DNA from 4 places in the Paenarthrobacter sp. NPDC092416 genome. Region 1 is predicted to be linked to each of the others. Evidence: riboswitches for the same ligand, from Rfam matches in the RefSeq annotation. Region 1 holds a riboswitch; each other region holds the start of a gene.
What was found. Region 1 has a riboswitch for cyclic di-AMP ahead of ACIQC5_RS17760 (hypothetical protein). Riboswitches for the same ligand answer to the same signal wherever they lie in the genome.

Region 1 (2,193 bases):
GGAACGGACGACGACGTCACTGCAGCATGTGCCTCCTGCGTGGTTTGCGTCGGGTCGGCCAGAGCTTGGCCCGCGGTAGCGCTGGGGCTGGAGGAAGATGACGCCGATGCGCTGGGGGAGACGCTGGCCGCAGTGGACGGAACCTCGGACTCGCCGGAACTGCTGTCCTTGGCCTGCGGGGTCTGTGTTTCCTGGCCGAAGAACGGCAATTCCAGGGCTTGGCCGAGCGAACCGGCAGTCAGAACCAGGCCCAGGGCTCCGGCGACAACTGCCATCCGCTGGCTTACGGCGCGAACGGTTGCGGCTTTCTTCAGAACGGCCAAGGGCTCCCGGCTGAACGGCGAAGCAGCAAAGGACGCCGCGCCAAAGCCGGCCTTGGTGGCCGCTGATTGCGAGGTGGCTGATTGCGAGGTCACTTGTGCAGCTGCCCTCCGAGTAGGCATCTCGGCTGCCTGGGGCTGCTCCGGCGCATTCGGCTCATCGGACTCCCGGCTCGCGAGTGCGGCGGCGGCAGTCGCGGCCGCAGCAACCTGCGCGGGTGAAGTGGCCCGGGCCGGAGACGGTGTGGCAGGTGCCGAGACCGTCGGGATGGCCGCCGTGGCCGGCTCTGCCGCAGGTGCCATCACTGGGATCGCGGTCGTCGCGGGTTCGGAAACGCGGTCCTCCTCAGCAGCAGGAGCCACAGCGGGAATTTCCGTAGTGACCGGCTGCGGAGTCGGCGTCTGCTCTTCGGCGGCCTTGACGATGGGGATGGCCGCCGTCGCGGGTTCGGCTGGTGCGCTGGGCTCGGGGTCAATCACCGCCCGTGCGATGCGCTCACGTTCGGCGGCGCGTGCGGCCGCGCGCGTGGTGGGGGCCGCGATGGTGGGCGTGGCCTCAGTGGCGGGTTCCGGCGTCGTACTTGTCTGTTCCGGAGCAGGTGTGTCCGGAGTAGATGTGGAGGTGACGGCTGCGCTGAATTCGGCGCGGCGGCGTCCGGTTGGCTTGGTGCGCTCGCTGGCCACTTGGGCGCGGCGCGGCTGATCCATGGATGCGGACATGGTGGTTTGCCTCTCAACGCCTTCGAGGTTAGCTGTCGGGTTCGGACGAGGCCGTCCGGCCGCACATGGCGGCTTCACCCCGAGGGCCTGTGGAGATGCAGGCCCGGGAACTCTGGGTCCCCCGTCTCTGCCGCGGGTCTGGCGGAACTCCGGGATGCGGCAGAGCTCGGCGTCATCCCGGAAACGGCCCAGTTGGGGTTGGGTCGCTCTTCGACGTTACAGGAGGCCGCCGTCAAAGTCACGTTTACGTAACGGGCGGGAGGCCTGTCGGAGCGTGTGGCGCTGAGGACCTAGGCTACGGGGTTCGTGCGGGATCTGGGACTCTGGCCAAGATATCCAACGCCAAGACTAGCTTCGGCGTGCACCGGCAGGTAGACATTGTCGTATGGACCTGCCAGTGATGCCGCCGATCTCGCCCATGCTCGCCAAGTCTGTTCCCTCAATCCCTGATGTTGGTCACCATGAGCCCAAGTGGGACGGCTTCAGGACCATCGTCTTCAAGGACGGTGACGAGATCATCCTGGGTAGCCGCAACGAGAAGCCGATGACCCGTTACTTCCCTGAACTCGTGGAGGCGCTCCGGAGGAACCTGCCGGACAAATGCGTGATCGACGGCGAAATTGTCCTGATCGCGGACAACAGGCTGGACTTCGAAGGGCTTCAGCAGCGCATTCATCCCGCCGACAGCCGTGTCCGAATGCTTGCGGAGAAAACGCCGTCCTCCATGATCGCCTTCGACCTCCTTGCCTTGGGAGATCAGAACCTCATGGACAGGCCGTTTTCGGAGCGCCGTGCCACCTTGGAGCGTGCCCTCGCCAAGGCGGAGCCGCCCGTATATGTGACGCCCGCAGTAGCGGATCTTGATAAGGCGCAGGAGTGGTTCGTGCAACTGGAGGGCGCCGGGCTGGATGGCGTGCTGTCCAAACCCTTGGACGGGACGTATCAGCCCAATAAGCGCGTGATGTTCAAGACCAAGCACGAGCGCACGGCGGATTGCGTGGTGTCGGGATTCCGGTGGCACAAGACTGCCCAGGTTGTGGGCTCGATGCTGCTCGGTCTTTATGACGATGGCGGTCGACTGCAGCATGTGGGGGTGGTGGCGTCTTTCCCAATGGCCCGCAGGGAGAGTCTCGTGGCCGAACTGGAGCCGTAC
Region 2 (2,193 bases), on a different contig from region 1:
ACGCGGATACCTGTCCTTGTCATAGTCCGCCACGTGGAACGCCGAGGCCGCTCCGGTAATGAAAATTATCCGGAGTAATTCCAAATAAGCTAGGCTTGGGGTTGGCGTTCCAGAGGTTGCGGCTCCAAGCCGTTTGGCCTTGACCGGGACGTTGTACGGTGGAGATTACGCAAGAACTGCGTTCGAGGAGAGCTGAGCTGGATGACGGATCTGATCGATACCACTGAGATGTATCTTCGGACCATTTTGGAGTTGGAAGAAGAGAACATCGTGGCTCTTCGCGCACGTATCGCGGAGCGTCTCCGCCACTCCGGCCCCACGGTTTCCCAGACCATCGGCCGCATGGAGCGCGATGGCCTGGTGGTGGTCTCCAATGACCGTCACCTCGAACTCACCGAGTCCGGCCGCAAGCGGGCAACCGAGGTCATGCGTAAGCACCGCCTCGCCGAGCGACTGCTCGCCGACGTCATCGGCCTGGACTGGGCCTACGTGCACGACGAAGCCTGCCGCTGGGAACACGTGATGAGTGAGCGCGTTGAGCGCAGGCTTTACGAGCTGCTGGAACACCCCACCGAATCGCCATACGGCAACCCGATTCCCGGACTGGAAGCCCTCGGCGGCAGCCCCAGCCAGCCATTCTCGCGCGGTGTGGTCAACCTCATCGACGCCATGGACAACTATGCTGCGGATTCCAAGGTCATGGTCAGTCGTCTCGCGGAGCCCATCCAGGTGGAGCCTGAACTGCTGACCCAGCTGGATGAGGGCGGAATCCGTCCAGGCGCACCGGTGTCCCTTGAGCGAGTGGGGGAGTACATCTCCGTTCGCGTACCCGGCATCGAGGGTGCCCTTGAGCTGCCTCCCGAGGTAGCCGCGCACGTCTTCGTTACGGTCAGCTGACCACCCTTTCGTCCCTGCGGAACACGCTGCCCGGCGGGTACGTGGTCCATCTCACTGTGCCCTTTTGCGGGCGTGTGACCTGCGGTTTTGACCAAAGAGTGATAAGGGCCTTCGCCAACACGGTTGTTTTGGAAGATAACGAATTTATTACTGCGGGGCTTAATCGCCTATAGTTATCTACTAACGCCGATACCAAAGCGTTACCTGATCTGGAGCCGAGCTCTGCCAGCGGATCGGGTGTGTTATCCACCACTGGCAGAGGCGGGGGAACCACAAGCGGCTGTCTAAAGAAGCAGCCTTGGGGTGAAGTCCGCAGCAGAAGTGCCCACTATCGCAGTTCCTTTCGGGGATACCTGTGTGCCGTGAGCGCTTCGTGCGGACCGGGTCTTTGAACTCTCTGACCCGAATCCGACAGCTAACTTCGCAGGCTTTCCAGAGAGGAACAGAGTTTGACATCGCAGAACGTCAGGGGCCGCCGCCGCGCGTCCGGCCCCGCTGCTGAGCTGCGGCCAGCCCGCGTAGTAACGGAAACCCGGCCGCGCGACACCCACCGTGAGGTGCGCCGCCGTAAGAGCCCGATGCGCCAGGTAGCCGACTTCGCCGCAGCCAGTGGCGTCGGGCAGAAAGCCGGTGTTGCGCTTGCCGCCACCGGACTTGCCCTGACTGTCGGTCTGCCGGCCACAAGCCCGGTCATGGCCACGTCGGAATCCGGCCAGACGACGTCGGCCTTGTCGGTCGCCGGAGGCAGCCAGCCCGAGGTTTCCGCAGAAGCAAGCGCCAAGATTGACTTCAGCCGTGCAGCGGTCGCTACCAAGGCAGACCCGGACGGCAAGCTCAAGCAGCTGCTGAGCGCCCAGTCCGCAGGCAGCATCCAGCGCGCGTCCTCCCTTGGCACCCTTGGTAGCCCTCTGGACACGCTGGTCACGGCATCGCCCTTCGGCTACCGCGTCAGCCCCCTGACTGGCGGAACCGGCGACTTCCACCGCGGCCAGGATTTCGTTGCCCAGTGCGGCACTGCCGTGCACGCCGCTGCGGCCGGCAAGGTCACCTTCGCGGGCTGGCACGCCTACGGCGGAGGCAATCGCGTAGTGGTGGACCATGGCAATGGCCTGGAAACCACGTATAACCACCTGTCGTCCTTCACAGTCAAGGTTGGCCAAACGGTCAACCGCGGAGACACTGTAGCCCTCAGCGGCACCACAGGCGCTTCCACGGGGTGCCATCTGCACTTCGAGGTCCAGGTCAACGGCGAAGTTGTAGACCCCATGGGCTGGCTCTAACAGTCAGCTGATGGTT
Region 3 (2,193 bases), on a different contig from region 1:
TGCGGCTGTTGTTTTCTTGTCATGGGGCGGGCTCGATCCGGTGGTGTTTTCTTAGGTTGGGGATGCGATTGTGCTCGGCGAGACGCTATGTCTCGGCCACCGCCGCGGCGACAAGGGATCTGAGGATGCTTTGGTCCGCCAGTCCCAGGATGCGTGCCGCGACTCGTCCTTTCTTGTCGATCACGAGAGTGGAAGGAACTGCCTGCGGGGGGACGTATTGGGTCATGGCCAGGAGGATGCCCCCGTCTTTGTCCTGCATGCTGGGGTAGGTGACACCAAAGGTTCGTTCAAAGGCGGCCGCTGCCGGTTCTTCATCGCGGACGTTGACACCATAGAACTGGACACCTTGGCCTTTGAACTGTTCCGCGATGGCTTCGAGCCTCGGGGCTTCGAGCCGGCAGGGGGCGCAGGCGGCATACCAGAAGTTCAGCACGATGATTTTGCCCTGCCAATCACTGGAGGTGATTGCCGTGCCGTCGTAGAGCTTGCCTTTCAGGACCACGGGGGCCTTCCGCTCGGCATCCACATATTCGGTGACAGACCCGTCCCCTGCGATGTAGTTTTTGTTGTCGCCCGCCTTGGCCTGTTCAGAAAGGGTGTCCCTGGCTCCACATCCTGTGAGAACCAGCGCTCCCAGCCCGGTCAAAGACGATGCGGTGATGAAACGCCGACGCGTGATACCCGGCTTCTGTGTACCGGCGCCGCCGGCTGAAAGTAGTCGTCCTACGAACTTAGACATTGCGATCCTTAGATAACGAAATTGTAACTTCTTGGTGTTTTGGTTAGGCTGGGTTTCGTCCATACCCGTCCGGGGTATGGGTTGGCCGTCTCGCCAAACCCCGTCGGCGGCCCAATGAGCATCCAGTTCCAGACGGGGGCGGAGGACCCAACAACGGTGCATGAGCACCTTGGGGTGAAGCCGGCCCTGCAGCTACCCATCCGGGAGCGGGGCTGGCCGGACAGTCCACTCGTCCGAATCCGACAGCTAACTTCGTCGGCGCCGAGAGGACCCCCACCTTGCCTTCCCAGCCCCAGCACGGCCGTCGCCGCGCCACGCCCAGTTCAGCACCCGTCAAGCGCCGTCGTGAAACGGCGTTTCTTCCCTCCCCTCTGCAGGACCGCGGCCATCGGTTCGGTGCTGCCGCCGCTGTCACCGGCCTGATTGCCATGAGTGTCCTATCAGCCGCCCAGGCTGATCCCGGGCGCGTCGGAACCGACCAGGCCCTTTCACCCGCAGTACCAGCTACCGTGTCCGCGCAGCCGGTGATCAATGCCGAAGCCGGCGCTTCCCTCACCTTTGACCGGCCGGTGGTGGGATCAAAGGCCGCACCGCCAGCCACTGTTGCGCCGCCTGTGGCAGCTGTCGCGCCCCAGAAGGCCAAGGCAGCAGTACAGGTCCCTTCCGCTCCGGCGGAGGCATCGACAGCGTTGAAGGCACCCATGGCTTCAATCAACGTCAGTTCACCGTTCGGCCTCAGAGTCAACCCCCTCACCGGGTCGACCGGGGAATGGCATACGGGGATTGACCTGACGGGGGCCTGCAGCACGCCGGTGTTCGCAGCTGGCGCCGGAACCGTCGTGGAAGCCGGTTGGAGCCAGTACGGAGGCGGGAACAGAATTGTCATCGACCACGGCAATGGTTTGAAAACCACGTACAACCATTTGGCCAGCATCGGTGTTGCCATGGGACAGGCCGTTGCATCGGGCGCCCAGATCGCGGGTGTGGGAACGACGGGTAACTCAACCGGCTGCCACCTGCACTTTGAGGTCATGGTCAATGACAAGACCGTGGATCCTGCCAGCTTCATCTGAGACGGACCTCTGCCGCGCAGGTGCTCACGCATCGTGGGTTCCCGGGCCGCGGGGGCCTTGCAGATGCTTCCGGTTCAGCACGTCGAGCTCGTCGTCGCTGAGCTCATCAAAGGAGCGGGCCTCCCTGCGGTCGCTGCGGGAGAACCTGACAAACATGAGGATGATCAGTGGCAGGTCCACGATCTCGGCGAGGAACCACAGCAGGTCCCCGGCGAGTTGTTGGTCCCGGAACGGGTCCGGGAGCCAGGATGGGTGGCCGGTAAGGGGCAATGTCGCGCCGTCCAGGATCTGAGGGCTGATGCGCATCAGCACCCCCGGCACGGCGTCGGCGACCAGTTCGATGAAGACGTAGATGAATTCCACCACGATCAGGGATGTGAC
Region 4 (2,193 bases), on a different contig from region 1:
GCTCGTCCGGGAGATTCGCCTAGTCTGTAAGGAAGCCAACACTAGGAGTCATCGCCCCATGCGTAACATCCGCCCGCTTCTGGCCGCCATAGTCGCCGCTCTCACCTTCGCAACCGCGGTGCTGTTTGCTGCCGCTCCGGCGTCTGCCCACGACGTCGCCGAGTCCACGGCTCCGGCGAACGGTGCCACAGTGGCGGAAGTACCGGCGTCGGTATCGATTACGTTCAGCAACCGCCCGCTGGCTATCGGCTCGGGCGTCACTGTTACGGCTGGCGGCGAAAACTGGGCGGACGGCGCCGTCGAGATCGTGGACAACGTGGTGACGCAGAAGCTCCGCCCAGGCGCTCCGGCGGGCGAATTCACTGTTGTGTGGCGCGTGGTCAGCTCCGACTCGCACCCCATCGAAGGCACCTTTACGTTCACCGCCACTGCAGGAAGCACGACGGCGGGCACCGGCTCGGGGGCTGCGTCACCGTCTGCTTCGGCGTCGTCGGCGAGCGTCCCGACGGCGGGCACAGCGGCGCCGGGGACGGGAAATAACGAACCGGCAACGGACGCTTCACAGCCGTTCCCGTGGAGCATCGTCGGCTTCGCAGTGGTCGCCTTGGGCCTGCTGATCTTCCTCGGTGTCACTGCCCGTAAGAAACTCGCGGCAACCGGCGATTCAGAAGGTGAAAACCCCGCCGAATAGCGGCCTGCGGGCCTACTCGTGAAGGTCTCAGAATGATCACCAAGACACGCCCAATCTTAACTTCTCGTTACTCAAATGTGACTTTGAAGTGATCATCACGTACCGTTGTATCTGTGCCTGTTCCATGAACCGGGCACTTCCGGCCTGATTGCCTAGCTCTGCCGCAGTCCGGAATCCGTTCGCAGACAAACCTACGGCAGAGACAGGGAACCCATTTTGGACCGCTTTCGAGCGTGTCTTGGGGTGAAGCCACGAAGCTTTCCGCTGACAGCGGTGGTGATAGTGGCCGGGTGACTCCCATCCGAATCCGACAGCTAACCTCGCAGGCATCGGGAGAGGCTACTTCATGTCTTCACGCATTCTTCGCGGCCGTCGTAAGGCGGACAGCGTACGTCCTAATCCGTTCATCTCCATCTCCAAGGCTGTTGCCAGCAACGCCTCCGGCGCAGGTCGCCAGGCCGCTGTGATCGCTGCAGCTTCGGGCCTCGTCCTGACCGGTTCCATTGCTGCACACGCTGCTGAAACCCCGGTTCAGCGCGACTCCAGCCCCGCAACCGTTGCCGAGACCGTTGCGGAAACCCCCAACCAGGTTGTCACCGCAGCATCCACTGCCACCGTCAACTTCGAGCGTCCCGCAGTTGCTTCCGTAGCGGCTCCGGTCATCGAGAAGCCGGCTCCCGTCGCAGCGGCTCCCGTTGCCAAGACGGCTGCCGCAACTGCTACCGTTCAGGCTGCAGCACCCGCTCCGGCCGCCACGGCTCCTGCTGCAGCTCCGGCTGTCGGCGGCATCAACGCAGCCATGGTCGCCTCGGCATACGCCCAGATCGGCATCTTCCAGGACTGCACCGCCATGGTCGAAAGGGCCCTCGGCTCGGCCGGTATCCCGGTTGGCGACCTCGGTCCCATGCAGTTCATGAACTACGGCAAGGTTGTCAGCGACCCCCAGCCCGGTGACATGATCGTCCAGTCCGGCCACGTAGCCATCTACATCGGCAACGGCCAGGCCATCAGCGGTGGCATCAACGGGAACCAGACGGGTATCCACCCCATCAGCTGGCTCACCGCCACTGGCCCCATCACGTACGTACGTGCAGGCGCATAAGCTGTAGCTTCACCGCGCATTGGCTCGACCATGCACACTGGCTCCACCGTGCATTGGCTATGCCAAGTTTTAACTGAAGGCCGGTGCCTTCGAGGACTTATGTCGTCGAGGGCACCGGCCTTTGCGCTTAAAATCGGCTGACTGTGGCGCTGGAAAAAACTATGCGATTCGCGGCAGTTGAAACGCTAAGCGATCGCGATCCCCGGGCCTGCCGGGAGCGCCACCCTGGTGGAAATAGCCTGCCCGACCGCCTTTGCCTGCCGGAGAACTTCCTTCGGTGTGGGGGTAATGAGTTCCCCGACACCCACCAGGTGCATCCCGACGGCGCGCATGGCTGCCGCAAGATTCTGGCCTATCGAAATGCCAAGTTCGGCGAGCATCCGGCGCAACTGGCTTTGGG

Region 2: linked by a shared signal. The riboswitch ahead of ACIQC5_RS04395 (M23 family metallopeptidase) and the one ahead of ACIQC5_RS17760 (hypothetical protein) in region 1 are both predicted to bind cyclic di-AMP.
Region 3: linked by a shared signal. The riboswitch ahead of ACIQC5_RS19725 (M23 family metallopeptidase) and the one ahead of ACIQC5_RS17760 (hypothetical protein) in region 1 are both predicted to bind cyclic di-AMP.
Region 4: linked by a shared signal. The riboswitch ahead of ACIQC5_RS09030 (NlpC/P60 family protein) and the one ahead of ACIQC5_RS17760 (hypothetical protein) in region 1 are both predicted to bind cyclic di-AMP.

What each region holds. Positions count from the first base shown of each region.
Region 1 covers NZ_JBIVQG010000010.1:111,387-113,579, forward strand. The annotation lists gene ACIQC5_RS17760 (hypothetical protein) at 1-1,040, opposite strand, end outside; cyclic di-AMP (ydaO/yuaA leader) riboswitch at 1,046-1,194, opposite strand; gene ACIQC5_RS17765 (ATP-dependent DNA ligase) at 1,426-2,193, shown strand, end outside.
Region 2 covers NZ_JBIVQG010000002.1:27,922-30,114, forward strand. The annotation lists gene ACIQC5_RS04390 (metal-dependent transcriptional regulator) at 202-897, shown strand; cyclic di-AMP (ydaO/yuaA leader) riboswitch at 1,101-1,342, shown strand; gene ACIQC5_RS04395 (M23 family metallopeptidase) at 1,347-2,177, shown strand.
Region 3 covers NZ_JBIVQG010000013.1:20,454-22,646, reverse strand. The annotation lists gene ACIQC5_RS19735 (DsbA family protein) at 1-23, opposite strand, end outside; gene ACIQC5_RS19730 (TlpA family protein disulfide reductase) at 86-739, opposite strand; cyclic di-AMP (ydaO/yuaA leader) riboswitch at 849-1,012, shown strand; gene ACIQC5_RS19725 (M23 family metallopeptidase) at 1,018-1,812, shown strand; gene ACIQC5_RS19720 (cytochrome c oxidase assembly protein) at 1,837-2,193, opposite strand, start outside.
Region 4 covers NZ_JBIVQG010000003.1:269,986-272,178, reverse strand. The annotation lists gene ACIQC5_RS09035 (copper resistance protein CopC) at 59-691, shown strand; cyclic di-AMP (ydaO/yuaA leader) riboswitch at 841-1,034, shown strand; gene ACIQC5_RS09030 (NlpC/P60 family protein) at 1,038-1,793, shown strand; gene ACIQC5_RS09025 (FAD-binding protein) at 1,979-2,193, opposite strand, start outside.